One region of the Eubacterium sp. F2 genome, then DNA from elsewhere that is predicted to be linked to it. Evidence: predicted binding sites of a transcription regulator. Region 1 holds the regulator's gene; the other holds the start of a gene.
The links. The regulator HrcA, encoded in region 1, represses chaperone genes, less so after heat shock. The targets are predictions, from matches to a motif close to TGTTAGCACTCNNNNNNNNNGAGTGCTAACA.
Positions count from the first base shown of each region.

Region 1 (10,632 bases):
CATGCTTTCGCCGGATGCGATCATGTCGTCGACGATGAACATGTCTTTTCCTTCTACGGATGCGCCGATGAACTCATGGGCAACGATCGGGTTGCGGCCGTCTACGACTTTACTGTAATCGCGGCGCTTGTAGAACATTCCCATGTCTACGCCCAGTACGGATGCCATGTATACGGCTCTCTGTGTGCCGCCCTCATCCGGGCTGATAACCATCAGATGGTCGTTATCGAACTGGATGTCGTCGCACTCTTTGCAGATTCCTTTAATGAACTGATACGTGCATTTTACAGTCTCGAACCCGTTCAGCGGAATAGCGTTCTGAACTCTCGGGTCATGAGCGTCGAAAGTGATGATGTTATCTACGCCCATGTTGACCAGCTCCTGCAGCGCGATCGCGCAGTCCAGGGATTCTCTGGCACTTCTTCTGTGCTGTCTGCCCTCATACAGGAACGGCATAATAACGGTGATGCGGTGTGCTTTTCCTTCTACTGCGGCGATGATTCTCTTCAAGTCAGAGAAGTGATCGTCCGGAGACATGTGGTTCGGCTCTCCGTAAATATCGTAGAACAGGCTGTGGTTAGTAATATCTACCATCAGGTAGAGGTCGAGTCCGCGAACTGTCCGCTTGATCTCTCCCTTTGCCTCTCCAGAACCGAAACGCGGGTTGTCAATCTCTACGAGATAGGAACCGTTGTCGTAAACCGGCTCCTCTTCATTGGTTGTGCGCTCCTGGTCTCTCTCTGTACGCCAGGAAATCAGCCAGTTGTCAACACGTTTGCCAATGCTTTCGCAGCTCTTCAGCGGAACTACGCCCAGAGGTGCTACCGGTCTGCTGTTCAGCAATAATTTATCATTTGCCATGATTGTACTCCTATTCACTTGCTTTCATGCCTTAAGTTCAAGCGGATCAAAATGTTTCGCACAACTATTATACACTTTTTCTAATTCGATTGTAGGCCATATTGGCTATTTTCATGTATTTTTCGCCGCAGAAATGCCATCCCCGCCGTCAAAATAATCCCAAGCAAGGAAATTTCCTCCCCGTTTCTCTTTCCAGTTGTCATAAATGGCGTTCGGGGAAGTCCGCGTGTTCAGGGCCGAATTCCGGCAGCGCACGTTATTTCCGCACTGGCTGTGGAAATAGCGGCTGTAATACGGATTCGACACAGAAGAATAGATCGAAGCGAGATACTCCCCATTTCCTGCCGGCAGAAGAAAAGCGCTGCCCCGCGGAACATCAAACAGTTCCGCGAGTCAGCGCTTTCTTTCAGGTTACTATAAAGCACAATATCTCTATCTCTCATCCGGATGCCAGAGCACCCGGAATCAATGTCCATGTTTCTCATTAACTGAAAAATTCCTTGACCTTCTCTTTGAAACTGCCCTTCTTCTTGTAGCAGTTTTCGTTCAGCTTCTTGCCCATCTCTTTGATGGCCTTCTTCTGCGCTCCGCTGAGCTTGGTCGGAACCTCCAGGTTGACGGTGACCATCAGGTCTCCATTGCGTCCTGTACGCAGACTCCGGATTCCCTTGCCCTTCAGGCGGAAAATCGTTCCCGGCTGCGTTCCTGCAGGAACGTGGTAGCTGACTTTTCCGTCCAGAGTCGGAACGGTGATGTCGCTTCCGAGTGCGGCCTCTTCAAAGGTAATCGGAACCTCAATCCGGAGGTCGTTTCCGGTTCTTCTGAACAGCGGATGGCTCTGTACCCGGAGAACGATGTACAGATCACCTGCCGGGCCGCCGTTTTCACCAGGCTCGCCCTGTCCTCTGATCGGGATAACCGAGTCCGTATCCACACCGGCCGGAATGTTGACATCGATCTTGATCTTCTTTCTGACTTTTCCGGTGCCGTGACAGTCCGGGCACGGCGTATCGATAATTTCTCCGGTTCCTCCGCAGTCCGGGCACGGAGAACTGCTCTGGAACTGTCCGAGAGGGGTTCTCTGTACGCGGGTGTACATACCGGTTCCATTGCAGCGCGTACACTTGTGCTTGCTCGTGCCAGGCGCAGCTCCGGTTCCTCCGCACTTCTTGCAGGATACGTTTTTATTCAGCTGGATGGTCTTCTTGACGCCGAAGGCCGCCTCTTCAAAGGTAATGGTCAGGCGCTCCTGAAGATCCGCACCCTTTCTCGGCGCATTGGCCTGAGAACGGCTTCCGCTGCCGCCGAAACCACCGAATCCGCCGCCGAAGAAATCGTTAAAAATATCTCCAAATCCACCGAAGTCACTGGCGTTGAATCCACCGAATCCGCCTGCACCGCCGCCGGCGCCGCCAAATCCGGCATTCGGATCAACTCCGGCAAAACCGAACTGATCGTACTTTCTCTTCTTATCCGGGTCTGACAGAACGGTATATGCTTCATTGACCTCTTTGAATTTCTCTTCCGCAGACTTGTCACCCGGGTTGCGGTCAGGATGATACTTCAGCGCCATTTTTCGGAAGGCCTTTTTGATTTCTTCCTCGCTGGCGCCTTTTTTCAGGCCCAGAACCTCATAATAATCCCTTTTCTTTTCTGCCATACCTCTTCTCACCTTCTCGCAGCTGATTACACATCAATCCGACCGGGAAATTCCCGGCCGGACTGATCTTGCATTCGCCGCTATATTTTTGCGTGTCTGCTCGTCCGACAGGGACTTGTTAATCAGACATTATTTATCGTCGTCAACGACTGTGTAGTCTGCATCAACTACGTTGTCGTCATTTCCGGAATTTCCGCTGTTTCCGGCACTGCCTGCGTTTCCGCCTGCTGCGCCTGCGCCAGGGTTAGCACCCATGTTCGGGCCTGCACCTGCTGCACCTGCGCCAGCACCAGCTCCCGGCTGACCCTGCTGCGGACCTGCCTGCTGATACAGCTTTGTGGAAACTTCATTCAGCTTGGACATCAGGGCGTCTTCCTTTGCCTTGACATCGTCCGGGTTATTGGCATTCAGTGCAGACTGCAGGTCATTCTTTGCAGCTTCCAGAGCGCTCTTGTCAGCATCAGAGATCTTGTCTCCTGCTTCCTTGATGACGTTGTCGCACTGATAAATCATATTCTCAGCTTTGTTCTGCTCTTCAACAGCGGCCTTCTTCTTCTTATCCTCAGCCTCGTACTGCTGTGCTTCCTTGACCTTCTTATTGATCTCATCCTCGGACAGGTTTGTGGAGGAGGTAATGGTGATTGCCTGCTCTTTTCCTGTTCCCAGATCCTTAGCGCTTACATGTACGATACCGTTGGCATCGATGTCGAAAGTAACCTCGATCTGCGGTACCCCACGCGGAGCCGGTGCAATGCCTGTCAGCTGGAATCTGCCCAGTGTGATGTTATCGGCAGCCATCTCACGCTCACCCTGCATGACGTGAATGTCTACGGCAGTCTGGTTATCCGCAGCGGTGGAGAAGATCTGGCTCTTCTTTGTAGGAATGGTTGTATTTCTTTCAATCAGCTTGGTTGCCACACCACCCAGTGTCTCGATGGACAGAGACAGCGGAGTGACATCCAGCAGCAGGACGTCGTTAACTTCACCAGTCAGAACTCCGGCCTGAATAGCAGCTCCGATTGCTACGCACTCATCCGGATTGATGCCCTTGAAAGGCTCCTTGCCGGTTTCATTCTTAACGGCTTCCTGAACAGCCGGGATTCTGGAAGAACCACCGACCAGAACGATCTTAGACAGTTCGGAAGCGGTAATTCCTGCATCCTGCAGTGCCTTGCGTGTAGGCGGAATGGTTCTCTGAACCAGGTCAGAAGTCAGCTGGTTGAACTTAGCTCTTGTGAGCTCCATATCCAGATGCAGCGGACCCTCAGCAGTTACCGTAATGAACGGCAGGTTGATGTTGGTGGTCTGTGCAGAAGACAGTTCCTTCTTTGCCTTCTCGGCAGCCTCCTTCAGTCTCTGCATAGCCATGTTGTCCTTACGCAGGTCAACGCCGTGCTCCTGAGCGAATGTATCTGCCATGTAGTTCATGATTGCGTTATCGAAGTCATCGCCGCCCAGGTGTGTATCACCGTTGGTAGCCAGTACTTCGAATACGCCGTCACCCAGTTCCAGTACGGAGACATCGAATGTGCCGCCGCCCAGGTCGTAAACCAGGATCTTCTGGGATCCGGTCTCTTTATCAAGTCCATATGCCAGGGAAGCTGCTGTCGGCTCGTTGATGATTCTCTTTACATCAAGTCCTGCGATTCTTCCGGCATCCTTGGTTGCCTGCTTCTGTGCATCAGAGAAGTAAGCCGGTACAGTGATAACGGCTTCCGTAACCTTCTCGCCCAGATAAGCTTCTGCATCGTTCTTCAGCTTGGTCAGGATCATCGCGGAAATGTCCTGCGGTGTGTAATCCTTACCGTCAATCGTTACTTTATAATCCTCGCCCATATGTCTCTTGATGGAAGAAACAGTTCTGTCCGGGTTGGTAACGGCCTGGCGCTTTGCTGTTTCTCCGACCAGTCTCTCACCGCTCTTGGTGAATCCGACTACAGACGGTGTTGTTCTGTTTCCTTCTGCGTTAGTAATTACTGTAGGCTCTCCACCTTCCAGAACTGCTACACAGCTGTTCGTTGTTCCTAAATCTATTCCGATTACTTTCGACATAACGAAATTCCTCCTTGTTGATTAATTCTCTCCCAAAACCCTTAAAAAGACGGGGTCTCATCTTCCGGTGAGAACATCCATATATAGTCAGGCCTTTCGGCCGGGCTTGCTTGTTTATCTGCCGGAACTCTCTTTCCGGCAGGGGCCATTACTGGTTGACCTTGACCATTGCCGGACGGACGACTTTTCCGTGCAGTTTGTATCCTTTCTGCAGGACGCCGGTTACCTGACCGGACTCATAGTCCTCGTTGTTATCCGTCATCACTGCGTGATGGAAGTTCGGATCGAAATCCTTACCCAGGGCTTCGATTTCTTCCAGTCCGGATTTCTCCAGGACTTCACGGAACTGCTTGAAGATCATGCTCATGCCCTTTTCATACGCTTCATCGGCGCATTCCTGAGCAAGCGCACGCTCGAAGTTATCCAGGACGGTCAGCAGTTCTGCCAGGATCTTCTGATTTGCGTAATCATAAATCTCAGATTTCTCCTTTTCGACTCTGCGCTTGTAGTTCTGGAAATCCGCCATCAGACGGATATACTTGTCATTCTGATCATCTGCATCATCCGAATCTTTCTTATCCGCGTCCTTCTGCTCATCAGACTTTCCGGATTCTTTTTCCGCTTCTTTCTGATCAGCGTCGTTCTTCGCGTCATCAGAAGAAGTCTCAGCGGCCTTTTCCTCAGATGTGTCCGGGCCCTGCTCTTCGGCGTTCTGATTCTGCTTCGGATCTTTTTCTTCTGCTTCTTTCATTTTCTCCTCATCCATTGTTATCGTCCTCACCGCCTCCGTCTATTTTAAATGCATCATTCAGGTTATCCGTAAGATACTGGACAATCGAAGTGATTTCATCGTATTTCATTCTTGTCGGACCGATGACACCGATCTTTCCGGCGAAACGGCCGTTCACATGGTAGGTCGCTGTAATCAGCGAGCAGTCCTTCAGTTCCTCATCCGTGTTCTCATCTCCAATGGTGACAACCATGCCGTTGTCTCTGTCCATCAATGTTTTTACCAGCTCATCCCGGTTATCAAACAGCGAAATGAAATTTTTTGCACGTTTCAGATCTGTATATTCAGGCTGATCGAAGATATTACTCAGACCATCCATGTAAAATCTTACATTCAGCAGATTCTCAAGCGTGTGCATGAAGTTCGGCATGACATCTCTGGCCAGCGGACTCATCGCGGCGATATCATCCTGGAATTCCGAAATGATATTATCCTTCAGGAAATCTGTAAGCTGCCGCCCGCGGTAAGTATAGGTCAGTGTCTTGCTCAGAACCCTCAGCACCTCATCCGAAACCGGCTGCTCCAGATGGATCAGATCGTTGGATGATTTTCCGCTCTCGGCAACCGTCATCAGAATGACTGTATGCTCATCAACCGGCAGAAAATCTACAAACTTCAGTCTGTCTTCATCCTGCACCGGACTCAGTGCAAATGCCGCCAGATTGGTGATCTCTGACAGCAGGTCTGCTGCTCTCTGAATCGTCTTATCAAGTTCATCGATATCACTGTGCAGGGTATCCTTGATCATTTTCTGTGATTCCTGCGGTATCTCGACCTTTCCCATCGAGTTGTTCACATACCAGCGATATGCCTTGTCCGACGGCACACGGCCCGCAGATGTGTGCGGGTGAGTCAGGTAACCCATCTCTTCCAGGTCACTCATCTCATTTCTGATGGTTGCCGGACTGAAAGCATTATTGAACTCCTTAGAAAGGGTTCGCGAACCGACAGGCTCTGCAGTCCTGACATAATCGCCGATAATCTGCTGCAGGATCTTAAGTTTTCTTTCTGTCAGCTCCATATCTCATCTCCCCCTTTTTTGCTTGTTAGCACTCAACTCTTAGAGTGCTAACTGCTATATATAATGTACCCCACTAAAGAAAGAATGTCAACACTAATTTCTATAAAAAGAAGGGGGGATTTCTGCGCTTATTTCGCAGAATCATCCCCTAAACAAACAGGGCCATGATTTCATTCGAGACGGGAATCCCTTCCCGGGTCAGAAGGATTCGTCCTTTCTCTTCTCTGACCAGCCCCCTCGACTGATATTCCTCGAACTCCTCTCTGCGGTCAGAGAACACATCCCAGAGCGGTTTTCCGAACTGCTCCCTGAACTTTTCCAGGCTGACTCCCTCGTCCGTCCGGAGCGCCGTAAACACATACTCTCCGCAGTTTTCCAAAAATGTATTCACATGCCGCTCGCTTCCCGGATATTCGGTAATTCTCACCCCGTCCAGAAAGGAACTCGCCGACGCGCCCACACCCAGATAATCCTGAAATCTCCAGTATTTCAGGTTGTGGCGGCACTCGTAACCCGGCAGGGCGGCATTCGAGATCTCATAATGATGGTATCCCGCGTCTCCCAGCAGGTCCAGGGCCCGGAAATACATCTCTGCATCCTTCTGTTCATCCAGCTCCGGAATCCGTTCCATCTTATAATCCTCATACAGAGGCGTGCCCTCTTCAATCTGAAGCCCATAGAACGACAGATGTTCCGGCCTCAGCGCAAGGGCCTTTTTCATTGTATCTTCCCACTGCGCCGTCGTCTGCCCCGGGAAATCAAACATCAGATCGATGTTCACATTCCTGAATCCGGCCTTTCTCGCCATGTCATAACTCTTCAGAAATTCCTCCGCCGTATGGATTCTCCCCATCGCTTTCAGGATTCGATTGTCGAACGACTGCAGCCCGATGGACAGCCGGTTCACCCCCGCCTCTCTCAGGCATTTCAGCTTTTCCTCCGAGAGCGTGCCCGGGTTTGATTCCATCGTGATTTCCGCGCCCTTTTCCAGACAAAAAGCTTCCTGTACAGAGGAGATCAGCCTGGAAATATATTCCGCCGGAAGAATGCTCGGCGTCCCGCCGCCGATAAACATCGTGTCCACCGTATAACGGCCGGCAAGTTCACGTCCCCGCCCCAGAATTTCCGTAATCAGTCTGTCCACATAAGCCGCTTCCTTCTGCGCGGCATCTGGGTCCTTTCCCACAGCCTGCGAATAAAAGCCGCAGTAGCGGCATCTTGAAATGCAGAAGGGAATGTGAATATAAATGCCGAGCGGCCTGCGCGTATTCTGCACGGGCCGCATCTGCTCATTGTTATCATCAGGATTCATTTTATTTATCATCATCATACTTCAGTACAGCAGTGAAAGCTTCCTGCGGAACCTCAACCTTTCCGAACTGCTGCATCCGCTTCTTTCCTTCTTTCTGCTTCTCCAGAAGTTTCTTCTTTCTGGAAATGTCTCCGCCGTAGCACTTGGCGATTACATCCTTGCGGTAAGCCCTGACCGTTTCACGGGCGATTACTTTTTGTCCTACAGCGGCCTGAATCGGAACCTCGAACTGATGCATCGGAATGACTTCCTTCAGCTTTTTGCAGACAAAACGGGCGCGGCTGTAGGCCTCGGAACGGTGCACGATCATGGAGAAGGCGTCCACGATGTTCTTATTCAGCAGGATGTCCAGTTTCACCAGATCAGATTTCTGGTAGCGGACAAATTCATAATCCAGGGAGCCGTAACCCTTGGTCATGGATTTCAGGGCGTCGAAGAAGTCGTAAATAACTTCATTCAGCGGGAGTTCATAGTGCAGCTCCACGCGGTCGGTGGTGATGTAGTCCATGCCCAGCATGGTGCCGCGGCGCTTCTGGCAGAGTTCCATGATGGATCCGACGTAGGTCTTCGGCAGCATGATGTCGGCGTTGACAATCGGCTCCTCGATGTGGTCGATTTCCGAAGGATCCGGCAGATTGGTCGGGTTCTGGATCATCTTCACGGAACCGTCCGTCAGAATGACTTTATAAACTACGCTTGGGGAGGTCGTGATGATGTCCAGGTTGAACTCTCTTTCCAGACGCTCCACAATGACTTCCATGTGGAGAAGGCCCAGGAATCCGCAGCGGAAACCGAATCCCAGCGCGGCAGATGTCTCCGGCTCAAAGAGAAGCGATGCGTCGTTGACCTGCAGGCGCTCCAGGGCTTCTTTGACAGATTCGTATTTCTCGCCTTCCGCCGGATAAATTCCGGAGTAGACCATCGGCTGAACCTTTTTATATCCTGGCAGACTTTCTTTTGCCGGATTATCCGCAAGCGTGACGGTATCACCGACTCTGGCATCTCTGACCTGCTTGATGGCCGCGCAGATGTAGCCTACGTCGCCGGCGCGCAGGAACTTGGCCGGAACATGGCTCGGCGCCATGACGCCGACCTCCGTGACTTCATAATTTGCCTTGGCCGCCATCAGACGGATCGTATCGCCGACCTTCACCATTCCGTCGAACAGTCTTACGAAGATCACAACGCCCTTGTAGTTATCATATACGGAGTCGAAAATCAGTGCTTTCAGCGGTGCGTCCACATCACCCTGCGGCGCCGGAATATCCGTGACGATCTTCTCCAGCAGATTCTCCACGCCCATGCCGGTCTTGGCCGAGACTTCCGGCGCGTCCTCCGCGTCGATGCCAATCATCTCTTCAATCTCTTCCTTCGATTCCTCCGGCCGGGCACTGGCCAGGTCCATCTTATTCAGGCAGGGCAGAATCTCCAGATCCTCATTCAGCGCAAGATAGACATTTCCCATAGTCTGCGCCTCCACGCCCTGTGTCGCGTCCACGACCAGAACCGCGCCCTCGCAGGCCGCCAGACTGCGGCTGACCTCGTAATTGAAGTCCACGTGTCCCGGCGTGTCGATCAGGTTGAAAATGTACTCTTTCCCGTCCTTCGCCTTGTACACCAGACGCGTCGTCTGCAGCTTGATCGTGATTCCGCGCTCACGCTCCAGATCCATATTATCCAGGAGCTGCTCCTTCATATCACGCTCCGCCACCAGTCCCGTCATCTCAATCATACGGTCCGCAAGCGTTGACTTACCGTGGTCAATATGCGCGATGATGCTGAAATTCCGGATATATTTCTGATAATCATTATCTTTCATGCATAAGTCTCCTTACTTTACTGAGAATATCTGTTTTATTCTACCATATCTGGCGCATCCGGGCACCCATTCTTCCGACAAAAACCAGCCGGCAAGGGATTAAATCCACCCGCCCTCCCGGGCAGCTCTGAAAAATCCGGAAAACATCCCGAAAACACTGGAAAAGCATGTCAAAATCTACTTGTAAAATCTGGAAAAACATGTTATATTACTTTCTGCGTATTTAATTTTTTAATGCTATATTTTAGTAGTGGGGGTAAACATGGCTAACATCAAATCCGCAAAGAAGAGAGTAAAAGTTACTGCTAAGAAGACTGCTCAGAACAGAGTAATCAAGGACGATCTGAAGGCTGTTATGAAGGAATTCGACGCTGCAATCGCTGCAAAGGATTTCGACACAGCTGCTGAGAAGAGAACTGCTGCCGAGAAACAGCTGAAGAAGGCTGCTACAAAGCACATCATCTCCAAGCAGGCTGCAAGCAGACATATTTCCCAGGTTACAAAGAAGCTGAACGCAGCAAAAGCAGGAAAGTAAAATCTCACCCGTCCCCACACGTGCATCTGCTGGGGTGCACATGCTTTTAAGCAGAGAACCGATGGTTGTGTCTCCCATCGGTTCTTTTTTATGTTTTTATGCGGCAGGCGATTTTTTCCTTGCGTGTGGTTTTTGTCCCGACGGACTATGGTTGACGATGATGATGCCCGCGGAAATCAGCGCCAGTGCACCGAGTGCGGAAAGGCGGAAGGCCTGCCCGGTCTCCCCCAGTAAAACTGCGGAAAGCAGGACGCCGATCACCGGATTCATGAAGCCGAACACGGTAATCCGGCTGACTGGGTTGAATTTCAGAAGAATGCTCCAGATCGTGTAGGCTGCCGCGGAAATAAAGGCCATGTAAAGGAGCAGAAGCACGCCGCTCCAGGCTGCGGAACTGCTCTGCAGATGGCCGCCCCGCAGGAAACCATAGGCTGTCAGCGTCAGACCTCCCAGAATGAACTGGTAACCCGACAGTACCGCCGGATCTTCCTTCTGCCCTGCCTGTTTCATGTACGATGTGGACATCCCTGCCATGACCGTTGAAAGCAGGACGCAGCCTTCACCCAGCAGCGCAAAATGAAA
Region 1 covers NZ_CP176393.1:179,453-190,084, forward strand. The annotation lists gene ACI77B_RS00715 (ribose-phosphate pyrophosphokinase) at 1-861, opposite strand, end outside; gene dnaJ (molecular chaperone DnaJ) at 1,346-2,521, opposite strand; gene dnaK (molecular chaperone DnaK) at 2,651-4,573, opposite strand; gene grpE (nucleotide exchange factor GrpE) at 4,722-5,324, opposite strand; gene hrcA (heat-inducible transcriptional repressor HrcA) at 5,332-6,384, opposite strand; gene hemW (radical SAM family heme chaperone HemW) at 6,533-7,714, opposite strand; gene lepA (translation elongation factor 4) at 7,698-9,515, opposite strand; gene rpsT (30S ribosomal protein S20) at 9,778-10,050, shown strand; gene ACI77B_RS00755 (DMT family transporter) at 10,147-10,632, opposite strand, start outside.

Region 2 (10,632 bases), 990 kb from region 1:
TATCCTCATTGCCATCGTTTTATTCCTGATTTCCTTCTTCCTGACCTGGCTCATTCGGGCAGTAACAAGAAATCAGCTGCTCTAGCGCGGACAAAATAAAAACGTGCAAGGAGTCTCCTTGCTGCAGCCGGCCCTGCGGCCTAACGGGGGCCGGCTTTTTCTTTTGTCCCGGCTGCCATGCGGCTTTTACTCTTCGCATTCCCTTGCTGCTCAGGATTTGTCGTCTACAACAATTACGCCCGATAAATATAGTCGCAAATTACATTTAAATGTGAAAATAAAATATTTTTCTTTTAAGTCTTATTCTTTTCTGAATTTTGCTTGCTTTTTGTCTTCTGACTTGCTAACTTGGTTTTTGTCGGTGCTTCCGCGCCGAACTCGTCTATTCTGGAAGGGGCCGGTGTATGTGTTTAACGGAATATCCTTTCCCCCAGAAAATTTCATGAATTCAAGCTTAACAAAACCTGTGATATTCCATTCACTCTGTATTTTTCTGTACACCAGCCCTTCCGCCCATACGCGATATTTATAAGGAGGTAAGTTATGGTACGTACAAAAAGCCAGATCCGACTGAAGCGGCAGCTTTCTATTCCCGCCGCAGCTCAGCTACGGAGGCTGATCCCGCTGATTATTTTTCTTTTCATTTTTACTGCTTCCGGGCTGTTCAGCGGCGTGCACGCGGCGGAGCAGTCCACATATCCGCAGCTTCCGCATCCGGTTAACTGCCCGGAAGATGCAGACACGCAGGGGAATGCGGCCGTATGCGCAGGAGAAAAGCATGACAGCGGACAGAAGAAAGATCTTTCTTCAGGTCCTTCTTCTGTAATCACAGAATCACCGGAAAAGAAGTCTGCAGCTCTGAAATGTGGAGGCAGCCGTGAGCCCGCCGCTGCGGAATATTCATCTTCCGGCTCTGATCCTGATTCTTCCGCTTCTGAGAATCCCCCATCTTTCACCCCTTCTTCCGAGCATCTCCGCATCTGGCAGCAGCTGATAACAGACGCTGCAGATACGCCAGAATCACTCCGCCGCTACGTCATTACAGAAGAACGGGTAATCCGCCCGGACAATCCGCTTTCCGGGAGAATTCCTGACTTCAGGGGTTTTCACCTGCGCAGCGTAAACCCAGTGGTCAAAAGCACGGAAAATGGCCGCATCATCAAGAATATCTACTATGACCGCGATCTTGTGGAGCTTCATTTTATCATTCCCGCAGAGCTTTCACAAAGCGGCAGGGCGGAAAATTACGCCTGCTCCGGGCTTTCCGATGCCCCGCTTTCCTCAGCCGGAATGGTCTGGGACGACCGCTGCAGCTGGGTTCTGGGCGATGGCGATCCTCTGACAGTCGACATGGACGAAACCTCTGTTATGTCGATGACCTCATTTTCCGGATTCTCCTTTTCTCAGGGCCACCCGATTTACCTGGAGGCCCGCCCGCTTCCCGATCACCCAGTGATCATCCATCATCAATTCCTCCCGCCGCAGGGAAACACGCCCCGGTCCGTCCACACTGACCATCTGAAACAAAACGGATTTCATACGCTTCTGAAAACCATGCGTTATCGCTATCCCGGATACGAACTGACCGGTTACCAGCTTCTGAAAAAAGGGACATCCATTCCTGCCGGCAGTTTCCAGTCCATAAACTTCAGCGGCCAGTACAAGGTGCTCTCTTTCCCGTCAGCCTTTGACGCCGCCCTCATCTACCGCCCGGTCCGCTACAATCTGCAGCTCTTCATCGAAGAAGGAAGCCTCCATACCAGCCGCTTCCATCAGGAAAAGCTGTTCACTGTCTCCGAGGACAAAAATGAAAGCACAAGCAAGCAGCCGCCTGCAGATGAATTCTGCATCCGTGATTACGACTGGTTCCTGACCCCGCTCTTTCATCCACAGTCTACAGTGGATCAGAACGCCCTGATGCCGGCGCATCCGGTGACCCTGTTCGGGAAACGGAAAATTTCAATTCCCGAGGACCCGGTCATCATCCCGCCGCTTCCAGATCCAGAGCCGGAAGACCAGCCATCCGAACCGGAAGGGCAGCCAGAAAAACTCCCATCCATAGATCCAATTCCGGAAGAAGCGGATCCCAAAGACACGCCAGCAGAGCCAGACCCCGAAAAGACAGACCATTCTGTTCCTTCCCATACAGAAGAGAGCGATAACACCAGCATTTCAGAAATCGAAGGCGATCCCGTCCCGGAACCGTCCGCAGAGAAAATCCAAGACTGCACAGAACCTGACGATCCCGCGCCCGAAACAGCCGATCATCAGCCCCTGCTGCTGTGGCTGCTTTCCCTTCTCGGGAGCATGGGAGCGCTGATGGCGTTCCTGGGCAGAAGGAGAAAATCATAGAAATCCGGCTTTCAGGCACTATCGAGGTGTCCGGCAGACATCCGTCACTCAGGAATTTTCATAGCCCATGCAGCAGTGACAGCATAAATTAAAAGATGAGGCGTTGCGGTTCTTATGTATTCCTGTATTTTCAAAACACCTGAGAGGAGTTTTGAAATATCTGTTCCGAGATTATAAAATAATCGCGGTTCCTCAACGATTTTAAATGTGCACATTTTAATTGTGCATTCATAAGCATCTGAACATGCAAGAATAGCGGGAGATTAGCAGGATTTCCCGCTATTTTCATCCGATATAAAGCAATATATTCTGTATTATTAATATATGTCAATCGTTTTCTTTCAATACATGCATATCATCAAAGCAAATACAAAAGAAACCTGTCATTTCTGCACTAGTAAACAAGGAAAGTCGTCTACAGGAAGTAAAAACTCCCTTTCCGCGTTGAGAAATTTCGATTTTTCGACTTAACGGAAACAAAAAAATCCAAAGTGCCTTTTGTCACTATCCAGACTATCCATTAGATAGGACATTATACTCTTGGCATGGCAGAGTATCTGGACATGGACGAAGCATTACGATCCCTGCAAAAGGCATAAAAACACCTGATTTCAAAATATTCAGACGCTGAACTACAATAAGAACCCCACCCTTCCACGACGCTGAAGCGTCGGGTGGGTGCCCGGGAACCTTGTTGTCGTCTAACGGGCAGACAATAAAAAACAGTGCCGGAACACGTTGATTTTCCAACGTTTCTGACACTGTTATTCTAATGTGCCTAGCCGGATTTGAACCGGCGACCTTCACATTCGGAGTGTGCTACTCTATCCAGCTGAGCTATAGGCACGCATCTCTATGCGACTAATCCAGTATACCATTATTTCGATGACGGTGCAATCGTTATCTGCCAGATCTGGTCTGATGCAACTCTTATTAACCAATTATGTCATCTTCCCTTGCTTGTGACTGCTATTTTCCTCTGTTATATTGATAAACAAGAGGAGGATGATCGATATGGCCATAATGATTAGTTCCAACCTTCGCATAAATAATCACCAGAGGACTTTAAGAAAACAGTTATTTTTTCACTTAAATATCCATGGTTCTATAACTTACCTGAGTTTAAACATCGAACTTCCAGACACTGAAGGGAACAGAGTAACAGAAAACGGCCGCAATTTTATAGATTCCGGCCGTTTTCTTCCGAACTTAGGGCAACACCTCCCCGGCAGCACCCCCTGTCTTCTCGACAGAAGATATCCTGCTCCCGGTTACGCAATAATACAACTCTAGACAGCCGTTTATTTCACCAGCGGTTCATAATAGTTCTCCATAAACTCTTCTTCTGAGATCCCCTCCAACGACTGAATCAGCGACTGGTCCACTTCACACGGCAGCAATCTGCCGCACCCCCTGCCGACACCGTTTATTCACAGGATCTTCTCCCTGTAAAGCTATACTGAAAATAGTGATCCGAACCTGCTCTTTTACAATGCCCAGACATGGCTTTTGAATGTCTGGAAATTCCTGCTGAGATTCATAATTTCAATTGCGCACGTGTGAATTGTATGAATGAACAAATTATTAAAACGCTGTAAAAGTAAAGAAATCTAAAGATAGATGTAAATGATTGAAATAGCCGTTTCGATGGTATATACTGTCATGCACTGAGCAAAGAAAGGTAAAGGGAAATGAGTGAACAAGGAAATCAACCATCAGTCAAAGCAGAACGCAGCAAGAAGCCAAATGTCCGTTATAACTCAAAACGGATGACGATCATCGCTGTAATTGTCATCGCCGTTCTGATTATTCTGGGCATCTGGGTTCATCATGCAGTAAGTCCGTCGGTCTTCCCTGCCGGAAGCACCATCAACGGAATCAGTGTTGATAATCTTACTGCCAAGCAGGCAGAAAAGAAAGTGGTCAGCAAGTGGCAGGGTAAATCTCTGAAGGTCATGTATCAGGGCCAGCAGGTTGCCGTTTTCAATCACTCGGAATACACGTATAATATTTCCAAGGAAGTCGAAAATGCCCTGCATCCGGGATTCTCCAAGGGAATTTCACGTGCGTTTGATAAGAACAAGCGCCATGTAAAGATCGCTATGAAGCCGGACATGAGCAACAGCAGTTTTGAGCAGACGTTCAATAACATGAGCATTGTCAAGAACGATCAGTACACAACCAAGACGAAGAATGCCTATGTCAGCATGAAGAACCGCAAGTTCAAAATCGTCAAGGAAGTTTACGGTGACAATCTGGATAAAACAAAACTGAAGAATGCGATTGCAAAGGCAGTTGCAGACGGAAAATCCACCTTTACATATAAGAAGAAGGATTATTACTCTAAGCCGAAGTACACCAGCAAGAGTAAGCATGTCCTTAACCGCCAGGCCTTCTGCAAGAAACATCTGGGCGTAAAGATTACCTATAAGGGTCTGAACAACAGCTACACGCTTACTCCAAAGGAACTCGAGAGTATGCTGAAGTTCAGCGGAGACAATAAGACCGTCAGGACTTCCGCAGTAAAGAGTTTTGTTGATAAGACGCTTTCTTCCAAGCTGAGCACAGTTGGCTCAACCAGAAAGCTGAAGTCTGCAGGCGGCGGCACTTATACTGTTGCCGGAGGAAATTACGGCTATAACATCAGTAAGTCCAAGATGGAAAAGCTTGTTGCTTCTGACCTGAAGAATGATAAGAATGTTACACATGACGCGGTTTATTCGAAGAACGTTTCTTCCAAGATTAAGAACAGCGGCAATGACATCGGTAATTCCTATGTAGAGGTAAATATCTCTACACAGACAGTTTACTGTGTCATTAAGGGAAAGAAAGTCCTCTCGACACCTGTCGTAACGGGAAATGTTGCTGAGAACCACGCAACCCCTTATGGTGTATTCGTCCTGAACTATGAGGCTACGAACGTCAATCTGAAGGGCCAGAACGCCGACGGATCAGACTACAGTTCTCATGTAAGCTACTGGATGCCGTTCAACGGCGGAATCGGACTGCATGACGCGACATGGAGATCCTCTTTCGGCGGAGGCATCTATCAGACGAATGGAAGTCACGGATGTGTCAACATGCCGTCAGGTGCAGCAGCACAGCTGTATTCTTACGTTCATGCAGGAATGCCGGTCATCGTTCACGCATAGTCAGTAAGACAAAAGAAAACAAAGCAAGGCGTCTCCTTGCTGACCGCCCCGCGCCGGGAATTTACCCGGGCGGGGCGCTTTGTTTTTTGTCCCTTGAAACGGTTGACAATCCCTCTGTTCGTGGTATATTAATATATGTTAATAGCACTCATTCATATCGAGTGCTAACACATGAACATGATGTGGCCCTGCAGCCATACCAGATAAATGTATAGATCCCGGGCAGGCATCCCCCTGCTCCGGGCATGAGGAGGAATAGGAATGGCAAAAAAGGAATTCAAGGCAGAATCTAAGAAACTGCTGGATATGATGATCAATTCCATTTACACACATAAGGAAATTTTCTTAAGAGAGCTGATCAGTAACGCCAGCGATGCTCTGGACAAGCTCTATTACAAGAGTCTGCAGTCCGGTGACACGGGTATTCAGAGATCGGATTTCAAGATTCATCTGACCGCGGATAAGGATGCCCGGACGCTGACCATCAGTGATAACGGTATCGGAATGACCGCTGAGGAGATGGAATCCAATCTGGGCACAATTGCGCAGAGCGGAAGTCTTGCATTCAAGCAGGAAATGCAGAAGAAGAATGGAGAGAACAGCGAGGATAGCGCTTCCAATGATACGGATATCATCGGTCAGTTCGGTGTCGGTTTCTATTCCGCATTCATGGTTGCTGATCATGTAACGGTTACGAGCCGCGCTTACGGTTCTGACCAGGCAAACATCTGGGAATCTTCCGGCACAGACGGATATACCATCGAGCCTGCTGAGAAGGATGAAGTCGGAACAGACATCGTTCTGCACCTGAAAGAGGATGAGAAAGATACAGAGAACGGTGAGAATTACTCCAGATTCCTGGATCAGTACGAACTCAGCCGTCTGGTCAAAAAGTACTCCGATTACATCCACTATCCGATTCAGATGATGGTCAGCAAGACCCGTCCGAAGAAGGATGAAAGCGCGGAAGCAGAAAATACAGACGCAAAGGAAGACGAAAACAAGGAGAAGAAGCCGCCTGAAATGGAGACCTATCAGGAACTGGAAACCCTCAACTCCATGGAACCGATCTGGAAGCGCCCGAAGAGCAAGGTAAAACCGGAAGAATACAACGACTACTATAAGACCAAGTTCGGCGATTATCAGAATCCGGCCCGCGTAATCAGAACGCAGGTTGAGGGTGTGTCCAGTTACACCGCTCTGCTGTTCATTCCTTCCCATACGCCGTTTAACTACTATACAACCGACTTTGAGAAGGGCCTGCAGCTCTACTCTTCCGGCGTCATGATCATGGAGAAGTGTAAAGATCTGCTCCCTGACTACTTTAACTTTGTCGAAGGACTGGTCGACTCTGAAGATCTGTCTCTGAACATCTCCCGTGAGACGCTGCAGCAGAACCGTCAGGTCAAGAATATCGCCAAGACACTGGAAAAGAAGATCAAGAATGAACTGCTGAACTTCCTGAAGGAAGACCGTGAAGGATATGAAAAGTTCTTCCACGAGTTCGGCCGTCAGCTGAAATACGGCATTTACATGGACTACGGCATGCATAAGGATGTTCTGTCCGATCTGGTCCTGTTCTATTCCAGCACGGAGAAGAAACTGGTCACCCTGGATGAATACATCGCAAAGATGGGTGAAGATCAGAAGTACATCTACTACGCACCGGGCGAAACCATTGATAAGATTGACATGCTGCCGCAGGTCAAGGCTGCAAAGGCCAAGGGCCTTGAAGTCCTGTATCTGACCGAAGAAATCGATGAATTCGTTGTCCGCATGATGGGAAGCTATAAGGATAAGGCATTCCGCTCCATTTCCGAGGAAGATTTCAGTGAGAACGAGTCTGAGGATGAGAAGAAGAAGCTGGAGGAGCTCAATAAGGAACATGAGGATCTGCTGAAGTTCATGAAGGATACCCTGGGCGATCAGGTTACGGAAATCAAGCTGTCCGGACGCCTCGGCGACGCGCCGGTATCCCTGTCCAGCAAGGGCGGCATCTCCTTTGAGATGGAGAAGACGCTGAATAAGATGCCGATGAATCAGGGCGTCAAGGCAGAGCGTGTTCTGGAACTGAACCCAGACCACGACGTCATGAAGAAACTGGCGGATACCTTCGCTGCCGGCGATAAGGACATGACCGCGGTTTACACCCGCCTGCTGTACAATCAGGCCGTTCTGCTGAGCGGACTGACCATCGACAATCCGGCAGCAGTCGGTGATGATGTCACCAGACTGATTCTGGGCAAATAATTAACTTTTCAAGATCATAACCCGCATATCCCCCTTGCGGGAAAATGATAAAAACAACAAGACGTCTGTTCTGCATACTCCCAAATGCAGCGCAGGCGTCTTTTTCTGTGGCCGCGATTCTCACTGTCCCGGCCAGATCTTCGGCTGCCGGCAATACGGAGAAAACTTCCCCTGTGAGCCGCGCCCGCAGTCTCACAGGGGAAGTTTCCAGCTTCTGTTATTCTTTTTCATTGACCGGAAGTACCGGTAATCTATCTGCTTCAGCCGTTTCTGACTAGAGATAGTAGATCATATCTCTTGTAATGTCATCCAGTGTATTGGCACCGCACATCATCATGGTATCAGCCAGTTCATTTCCGATCTTCTCAGTGTAGAACTTCACGCCTTCCGCGCCGCCGCCGTATACTGCTGTAACATACGGTCTTGCAATCAGAACGGCGTCTGCGCCCATAGCCAGAGCCTTGAATACATCTGCACCGGTGCGGATTCCGCCGTCAACGAAGATCTTCATCTGTCCGCTGACCGCATCTGCGATTTCTTCCAGAACCTCGGCAGTCGGAACCGTATCATCCTGAACGCGTCCGCCGTGATTGGAAACAACGATTCCGGATGCGCCGGCAGCCAGAGCCTTCATGGCTGCATTCGGCGTCATGACACCCTTTACGATGAACGGAACGCCGGCTTCTTCTACGATCTCATGAAGCTCTTCCACGCTCTTTCTTCCTGCAGGCGGCTCCAGACCCTTAAGGAAAGGAAGTCCGGCAGCGTCAATGTCCATGGCGCAGGCAAATGCTCCACTCTCCTTGACGAGGGCCATTTTTTCCTTTACAACCGGCATGTTCCACGGCTTAACCGTCGGAACGCCCAGACCATTCTGAGCCTTGATCGCCCTGGTTGCGGCCTTCATAACGTTTGCATCCGTACCGTCGCCGGTGAATGCGGCTATTCCTTCTTCTGCACAGGCAGAAACCAGAACATCGTTATAGGAAACATCATTATACTTTGTGCCGTAATGCAGGTTGACCGCACCAACCGGACCGGCGAAAATCGGGAACTTGAACTTCTTTCCAAACAGTTCCAGACTTGTGTCGATATCCGCATTCGGGCAGAGTGTGTCCATATTTACCTTGATATTTCTCCATGCGTCAAAGTTTCCGATCGCCGTCAGTCCCAGTCCCTTGGCTCCAGGCCCCGGAACCTTATTCCTGCAGGCCTTTCCGTCACATACCGGACATGCCTTGCACTTATCTCCAATACTTTCTCTCGCACTCGCGAGCAGCTCATCGTAAGTCATTTTTCATACTCCTCTCTGATCATTTTAATATTTTAATACCTCTTCAGGCATACGGACAAAATTCAAACGCGCAAGGAAAGATCTCTGACGGAAACAGACCTGCCGTTCCGTCAGACAGCCGCTTCTGCACGTTCTGACGGATGCTATTCCGCTTCCTTCTTTTCTTTATCTTCTGCTTTCTGTATTCTGCGCTGCTCCAGAATCTTTTTCAGTTCTTCCGGACTGAAGCTGTATTTAGAGTGGCAGAAATAGCATTCCATCTCAACTGGCTTGTTCTCTTCGATCAGTTCCTGGATATCTTTCGTGGAAATGGCCGCAAGGGAGCGGAGAACCCGGTCTCTGCTGCAGTTACAGTGATACTGTACCGGCATGCTTCCGTTGAACTCAAGATTCTGGTCTGAAAGCAGGGCCTCAAGCATTTCTTCCGGCGTCATCCCCTGCTCCATCAGTTTTGTGACGGAGTGGATTTCCGCCAGACGTTTCTCCAGTTTTGAAATACTTTCTTCCGGGCAGTCCGGCATCAGCTGGATAATAAAGCCTCCGGCTTCCTTCACACTGCAGTCTGTGTCGATCATGACGCCCAGGCCGACTGCGGACGGGGTCTGCTGAGAAATGGTAAAATAGTAAGCCAGGTCATCGCCGATTTCTCCCGTCTGCAATGCACACTGTCCTGTATAAGGCTCTTTCAGTCCCAGATCCATGATAACGCTGAGGACTCCGCTTCCGACCGCCGTTCCGACATCAAGCTTTCCGGCTTTTTCATCTTTCAGCGGAATCTCAATCTGCGGATTATTGATGAAGCCCTTCACATTTCCATGATTGTCCGATGTAACGGTCAGCCCTTTTATCGGACCGTCTGAACGAATCTGCAGGGTCTCAATGTCTTTATCCCCCTTCATCATACTTCCCATCATTGCGCCTGCCGTCAGAAGGCGTCCCAGCGCCGCTGTGCAGACCGGTGAAGTCTGATGAATCTCACGCGCTTTCTGCACCAGATTGGTTGACCGTACCGCAAAGGCACGGATATGCAGGTCTGCTGCTGCAGCGCGCACTAAATAATCTTCCATATCGTATTCCTCTTTTCAGTAGTTCCCTTTTCTGTATTTTGTTTCTGTATTTCCGTTTCCAGTCTTCCGCTTTCGTCTGTCCTCTTGCCCATTCAGGCTTTGTCGGCATCCGACAGCGGCAGGTCATCCTTCTCTTCACGTCCCTTTCCGCAGGCTTCCGATTTATCAGAAAACATCTTCCTCAAACATCCCGGATCCTGAATGATTTTCTTCATGATAAGAAGCAGCAGAATGCTGATCGTGGAAACGAGATCCTGTACCGGCGTTGTATCGGTAACGATCATATGGCGGGCAACCAGGAAAATCAATGTCTCCAGGACATTATCCGCGTCCGGGCGGCAGAGCATTTTCAAAAACTCAATTCCGATGACAACCGTAAACATATTTTCTATGAAATGATTGAAATCTGAGCTGAGTGAATTCCCCTTCCAGAACTGCTGAAGAACAGGGACCATCTTAATAAATGCAAATATCACCGCTATGCACATGAAGGCCGCAGCGACGATTTCCAGCAGCT
Region 2 covers NZ_CP176393.1:1,617,411-1,628,042, reverse strand. The annotation lists gene ACI77B_RS06845 (acyltransferase) at 1-85, shown strand, start outside; gene ACI77B_RS06840 (hypothetical protein) at 544-2,352, shown strand; tRNA gene ACI77B_RS06835 (tRNA-Arg) at 3,126-3,199, opposite strand; gene ACI77B_RS06830 (L,D-transpeptidase family protein) at 4,044-5,504, shown strand; gene htpG (molecular chaperone HtpG) at 5,766-7,754, shown strand; gene ACI77B_RS06820 (alpha-hydroxy-acid oxidizing protein) at 8,029-9,048, opposite strand; gene hslO (Hsp33 family molecular chaperone HslO) at 9,192-10,115, opposite strand; gene ACI77B_RS06810 (hypothetical protein) at 10,208-10,632, opposite strand, start outside.
Region 2: a site for HrcA is predicted at 5,644-5,674, ahead of htpG (molecular chaperone HtpG). Genes of this name have one in related genera too.